DNA from 2 places in the Janthinobacterium sp. SUN033 genome. Region 1 is predicted to be linked to the other one. Evidence: predicted binding sites of a transcription regulator. Region 1 holds the regulator's gene; the other holds the start of a gene.
What was found. The regulator FliA, encoded in region 1, starts transcription of late flagellar genes. The targets are predictions, from matches to a motif close to CTAAAGTTTNNNNNNNNNNNGCCGNTA.

Region 1 (3,410 bases):
AGCTTGACCAGCGCGGCCAGGATGGCGTCCACATGGTCGCCCTGCACTTCGATCACGCCATCCTTGACGGTGCCGCCCGAGCCGCACTGCGTGCGCAACTGCTTGCCCAGCAGGGCCAGCGCGACGGCGTCCAGCGGCAAGCCCTTGACCACGGTGACGCTCTTGCCGCCACGGCCCTTGGTCTGGCGCGAGACGCGCACCACGCCATCGCCCGCGGGCGCGGCCTTCGCTTGCGCCTTGCACGCGCACTGCGCCAGCGGCTGGCGGCAGGCGGGACACATGCGGCCCGTTTCAGTGGAATAGACGAGACCGCCCAGGGAGCTGCTTTTCATGAGGGAACGATAAAAGAGGAAGAAAGCGCGATTGTACCAAGCGGCAGCCCGCAGTTGACGAGCGTCAGTTGGCCGGCGCAGGCGCCACGGGCGCCGTCGGCACTTCCGTCACCGTTTCGGGGATGCCCGACAAAATCGTCACGGCGACCCGGCGGTTGCGCGCGCGCCCTTCCGGCGTGGCGTTCGGCGCCACGGGGATATTGTCGGCGTGGCCCACGGCCGTCAGGCGCGACGCCTTGACGCCGCTGGCGATGAACAGGCGCACCACGGCGCTGGCGCGCGCGGCCGACAATTCCCAGTTCGAGGCAAAGGTCGAATTGCTGATCGGCTGCACATCCGTATGCCCTTCCACCTGCACGTCGTGCGTGTCGTCCTTGAGCAGCACGGCCACGGCGCGCAAGGCCTGGTCCGACTCCGCCGTCAAGCCCGCCGCGCCCGGATCGAACAGCACGCTGGCATTGATTTCCACGCTCACGCCGCGGCTCGTCTGCGTCACCCGCACCTTGCCTTCCTTGACCAGCGGCGCCAGGGTTGACGTCAAGTCCTGCGCCAGGCGCGTCATGTGTTCGCGCTCGCGGCGGATGGCTTCCGTGCGGCGTTTCAGGGCGGGGTTCGGCAACGGGATGGCCTGCGGCGCTTCCATGATGATGGGCGGCGCGCCCTTTTCCAGGCTGAATGCCTGGCCGATGGCATTCTGGAAGACGCGGTATTTGCCTTCGTTGACTTGCGAAATCGCATACATGACGACGAAAAAGGCGAACAGCAGGGTGATGAAGTCGGCGTACGAGATCAGCCAGCGGTCCTGGTTGTCCGGTTCCTCGTCATACTTCCTGCGCGCGCGCCGCATCATGGTCAATGCTCGTGCAAGAGGCTGGACACGCGCTCTTCGATGATGCGCGTATGGTCGCCCGTGGCGATGTCGTACAGCACGGCGGCCGTGATTTCATACTGCACCACGCGGCGCGAAACGATGGCCTTGAGTTTATTGGCCACCGGCAGGAACAGCAGGTTGGCCAGGCCCACGCCATAGATGGTCGACACGAACGCCACGGCGATGCCGCCGCCCAGCTTGCTGGGGTCGGTGAGGTTTTCCATCACGTGGATCAGGCCCAGCACGGCGCCCAGGATGCCGATGGTGGGCGAATAGCCGGCCGCCGATTCCCACACCTTGACGGCCTGGCGCTCGGCCATTTCGTAGGCGGAGATTTCCACGTCGAGCAACTGGCGCAGCTTGTCGGGCGCGATGCCGTCGACGATCATGCGCAAACCCTTGGCGTTGAAGCGGTCGGCCGTGTTTTCCATCAGGCGTTCGAGCGCCAGCGGGCCGTCGCGGCGCGCCGTCAGGCTCCATTGCCCGATGTCGCGCGCCAGCGCGGCGCGCGTGTCGGACGGCGGCAGGAACACCCAGCGCAGCATTTCCAGGCCGCGGACAAAAGTGCGCAGCCGCGTCTGCAGCAGCACGGCGCCGAAGGTGCCGACGATGACGATGGCAAAGGCGGCCGGCTGCAGCAGGGAGGCCATCTTGCCGCCTTCCAGTGCCTGGCCGACCAGCAGGCCCGCCAGCGCCAGCGCCAGCCCGATTACGCTGGACCAGTCCACGCCAGCTCCCTCAAGGTTGCGCGCAGGCGTGCGACGGCCTGGGTATGCAGCTGCGAGACGCGCGATTCGGATACGCCCATCACCGCGCCGATCTCCTTCAGGTTCAGCTCTTCTTCGTAATACAGGCCCATGAGTATTTTCTCGCGTGGCGGCAGCGCGTCGATGGCATCGATCACGGATTGCCGGAAATCGGTATCGAGCAGGGAACGCAAGGGATCGCTGTCCTCGTCCACGCAGTGGCGGTCGAGGAAGCTGTCATTGCCGTCCGGGTCATGAAAGTCTTCGTAGTACACGAGCTGGTGGCCGCCGCCGTCGCCCAGCATTTCCTGGTAGTCGGCCAGCGACATTTTCAGCAGCTTCGCCACTTCCGACTCCGTCGGCGGATGGCCGAGGCGCTGCTGCAGGGTGCTCATCGCCTCTTCGATCTTGCGCATGTTCTGGCGCATGCTGCGCGGCAGCCAGTCGCTGGTGCGCAATTCGTCGAGCATGGCGCCGCGGATGCGCAGCACGGCATACGTCTCGAACTGCGCGCCATGCGTCTCTTCATAGCGCGTAATGGCATCGAGCAGGCCGATCATGCCGGCCTGGATCAGGTCATCGACCTCGACCGAAGGCGGCAATTTCGCCTTCATATGGTGCGCCAGACGCTTCACCAGCGGAATATGCTCCGTCAGCAAATAGTCCTTGTTCGATTTCCCTTTGACCGTGTACATAGGCTGCTTATTGTTTTCTCATCTTATCTGGTGCTGCGGTTCGATTCAGGCGCTGAACTGGTGCGGGCTCCCCGTCTGGTACAAGGTGCCGCCGAGCACCGGCGCCGCCGAACGGGCCAGCCGCTCGGCCAGTCCGCGAAACGCCACCGATGCTCCCGCCAGCGGAAACGCATCGACCACGCTGCGGCCCAGCCGCGCCGCGCGGTGCAGATACTCGTCGGCAGGCACGGACCCCATCGAAGTCAGCTTCACGGCCAGGTAGCGGCTCGCCGCCTGCGCCATATTATCGTATACCACTTTTGCTTCGGATTCGGAAGCGCCGGTGACGAGAATGCCGAACGGACGGCGTCCCAGTTCCTGGCTCAGGCGCTTGATCAGGCAGTACGCCGCCTTGATCGAGGTGGCGCTGGTCGAGACTTGCACGACGATATCCGACGACGCCATCAGTGGCACGGGGAAGCAGGCGCCCTCGTCCGCCACGACGCCGTCGACCAGCACGATGCCGCTCTGGCGCGCCAGCACCTCGAACGTCTTGCCCAGGCGGCGCAGTTCATCCTCGCCCGCATAATCCATGCTGTCCATCAAATGGTTGCGCGCGCCCAGGCTGGCCACGCCGAAGCCTTGCGGCACCTGGTGGATGACCTGGTTCAAGCCGCACTGCTGGCGCGCCACGTCGCGCAGGCTGGCGCCGTGCGCCAGTCCCAGGCGCGATGCCACGCCATCGCTGCCGCCGCTGGCGTCGAACAGCAGCACGTCATTGCCGCCG
Region 2 (3,410 bases), on a different contig from region 1:
ATGCGCCTGGTAGCCGGCGCGCAAGCCCTGCATGCGGGCGCTGTCGTCCTGGTAAAAGGCGCGGTCGGGCAAGCCCAGTCCGCCCTGCAGCAGGTAGGCGACATTGCGCGTGGTGTCGTTCAAGTCTTGCGCCACCCACAGGCCGAACAGGTTTTCCGTATAAAAATTGGTGGAATTGAGCGGATCGACATCGGCGCGCAAGCTCTCGCCCAGCGCCCGGGCCAGCCCTGCCTGGTCGCGTATGCCATTGATCTTGCTCAACAAGGGCTTGATCGGGGCCCAGCCTTTCGCTTCGATAGCCGACTCATCCATCCAGGAACGGTAAAAATCGCTGACCTGGCGCGCGGAGGCATCGGCCTGCGGCGCCGCCGCCAGGCCTTCGACGAGGGCGATGATGCGCTCGTTGGTCGCATTGGCGAGGATGGCGAACGAACCCCAGCTGCTGCGGTCGGCCGGAATCTCCGTGCCGCGCAGCCAGTCGCCATTCACGTAGTCATAGAAGTCGTCGCCGGGCAAGGCGGCGGGGACGGCGGCGCCAGCGACATCGGCGGCGGCCGGCTGGCCGTGCGCCCGGGCGGGCAAGCCGGTCAGCGAGACGCCGGCCAGGGCGAGGACGATGGCGGCCTGGACTGGCGTCCGGGACCAGGAAAAACGCAAACCGTGCATGGCGATCCTTTCGATGGAATAGTCAAAATCATAGCCTGTTTCCCATGCAAAAAGCATCCCGGAACTTTTTTGCATGCGGACAAAAAATCGGCCTATAGTTTTACGACCCCGTGCCGCGTGTACGCCAAGGAGATTGCCATGCAACTGGAAGCGCTGTTCCAGCAACCCCACGCCCTGCCTGCCGCCCCGAAGATCGTCGATGAACTGGTGCGCAGTTTCGACAACCCCGCCATCGCCACCGAAGACATCGCGCGCCAGCTGGGAGCGGACCCGGCCTTGAGCGCCAAGCTGCTGCGGCTGGCCAATTCAGCCTATTACCACGTCTCGCGCAGCATCGGCACGGTGGAAGACGCCGTGCTCATGCTCGGCTTTGTTACCGTGCGCACCCTCGTCATCAGCTCGGGCCTGGTCAGCGGCTTCAAGGCCGTGCCCGGCCTGAACCTGCCGCAATTCTGGCGCTACAGCCTGCACAGCGCCGTGTCGGCCCGCTGGATCGCCAGGCAGACGGGCGACAACCAGGACCTGGCGTTCACCATCGGCATGATGCATGCGATCGGACAACTGGTGATCCATGCCGCCATGCCCGAGCAAGCCATGCAGCTCGACAAGATCGCCCCACCGCTCGATGCGCGCCGGCTCGACGCGGAGCGGGTCTCGCTGGGCTATGACTATGCGCAGGTGGGCGCCGAACTGGCGCGCCGCTGGAAGTTCCCCGGCGCCTTTGCCGACGCCATCGCCGCCTTTCCCGACCCGCTGGCCAAGGCGCCGCTGAACCGCCTGGCCGCCATCATCCACCTGGCCGCCTGGCGCGCCCGCATCGATGAAAACGCCCTGAGCAATGAAGAAATCATCGCCTGCTACCCCGGCAACGTGGCCGAAGCGCTCGGTTTGCCGCCCTCGGTACTGGTCGACAAGATGCCGCCGCCAGCCGAACTGAGCGCGGGATTGGAAGAACTCGTCAAATAAATCCCCCACCGCCGGCATCGCCGACCCTGCATCCATGCGGGTTTGCGGGCGATTCCGGCGGATCGCCAAAATTATCCAGATTATTTTCACTTTTTTTTCAAAAACACCCTCAAGTTCCCGTTAAGCACGCCGTTAATCTAGACAAGCGGTAATCCATTCACTAGTTACGGGTGTGCTCATGACCTCCAACGACGTTATCTCGATGTATGAAAATATTGCAGGAATGACCAATAAAATGGTCGTGGCCGCACGTTCGAGCGACTGGAATGACTTGGATGCCCTGGAAAACCAGTGCGCCAGCGCCGCCAGCACGGTCATGACGGGCAAGATACCCGCCCTGGCCGGCGCCTCGCGCCTGCGCAAGATCGACTTGCTCAAGCAAATCCTGGCCAACGACCGCGAAATCCGCACCATCACGGAACCGTGGATGACGCAGCTGCCGAACGCCATGCAAGGTTCGCGCGCCCGCATGTAAGCCATATGGCAGCACCAGAAACGACAAAAGCACCCGCGGGTGCTTTTTTTACGTCTGCCGCCTTGCCGGGGAGCGCGCCATCTGCGGCGCTCGGGAAACAAGGAGGGGGAATTTGGAAGGCGAGCCCCAGGTATCTCCTGGCGTCGCCTCGCTGCCGGTTGCATCCGGCGTTCGCGAGCACATCGTCGGCATCGCGAACCGCTTCCAGACCCAGGCGTTTATGCAACGCTACACCTGTTTGCCGCGCCACACTATCGTTGGTGACTGCGCCAGGCTGGGGCCGTTTTGTCGTAGAGCAAGTCCACTGAATTAATCATATCACCATATTTAAGAAACAGGCAACACGCGATACAAGCATTTTTCTGTCTTTTTTCAATATCTTTTTTTATATCAAATTCCGGCGCCGCCTTGTCGCAGCCCTTGCAACATCATCAACGCGAGAACGGCTCCGGTTCCGGCTCGTCCGCCGCGCCCTCTTCCACCGCTTCCGTCAGCACGGACGCCTCCTTCTTCTTGCGGCCGAATGGCTTGCGCAGCAAGACCCAGTATTTCGACGGCGCACTAGGCCCCGCCGCCTGCTTGCGCTTGCGCACGACGTACACGATGAGGGCCGTCAACAGCAGGAAGGCCAGGGTGCCGATACCCAGCCACAGCAAACCGTTGCCGCCCGCCTTCTTCTCGGCTGCGGGCGCCGCGTGCAGGGGCTTGGGCTTGGCATGCGGCGCCTGCGCCTCAGCCGGCGCGGCAGCCGGCGCAGCGGCGGCAGCAGCAGCGGCAGGCTGAGCCAGCGCCTGCTGCAAGGCGCCGATCTTGCCTTCCAATTCGCCGAGCTTGTCATTCAAAGCCGCGTTTTTCTCGTCCAGCGCCACGCATGCTTGCGCCTGCTCCATATTGGCTTGCGGCGCGCAAGCGGCGACGGGCGCCGTGGCGCGGCGCAACGGCGCCGGACGCAGTGCGGCAGCGGGCGGCGCGGGCGCGGCGGGCGGCGGCACGAACACGCGCGCCGGGCGCACCAAGCCCTCGGCGCGCGCGCGGGCCGCCAGGGCGGCGGCATCGGGCGACGGCGCGGCGGAGACGGCGCGCGGCAATGGCAACGGTTGCGGCACGGGCGCGGGCGCGGGCGCCGGAACGGCGGGCCTGGCTGGCGCGCTGACAGGGGCGACGGCGGCGGGCGGGGCCGGCGTCAGCCACAAGGTGCCCAGGCGCACGACGGCGCCATTGCCACTGCCCAGCAATAAATACAGGTGCACATGGCCTGCCTGGATCGCTTGCCGCGTTGTCACGCGCACATAGTGGCGCCCAC

Region 2: OX460_RS22205 (flagellar protein FliT) is a predicted target of FliA. The motif match lies at 1,741-1,767, and genes of this name have one in related genera.

Annotation. Positions count from the first base shown of each region.
Region 1 covers NZ_JAPQNV010000002.1:555,459-558,868, forward strand. The annotation lists gene OX460_RS11120 (translation initiation factor Sui1) at 1-332, opposite strand, end outside; gene motD (flagellar motor protein MotD) at 397-1,179, opposite strand; gene OX460_RS11130 (flagellar motor protein) at 1,185-1,931, opposite strand; gene OX460_RS11135 (RNA polymerase sigma factor FliA) at 1,913-2,644, opposite strand; gene OX460_RS11140 (antiactivator of flagellar biosynthesis FleN protein) at 2,690-3,410, opposite strand, start outside.
Region 2 covers NZ_JAPQNV010000005.1:358,736-362,145, reverse strand. The annotation lists gene OX460_RS22215 (M13 family metallopeptidase) at 1-666, opposite strand, end outside; gene OX460_RS22210 (HDOD domain-containing protein) at 805-1,632, shown strand; gene OX460_RS22205 (flagellar protein FliT) at 1,856-2,107, shown strand; gene OX460_RS22200 (hypothetical protein) at 2,539-3,410, opposite strand, start outside.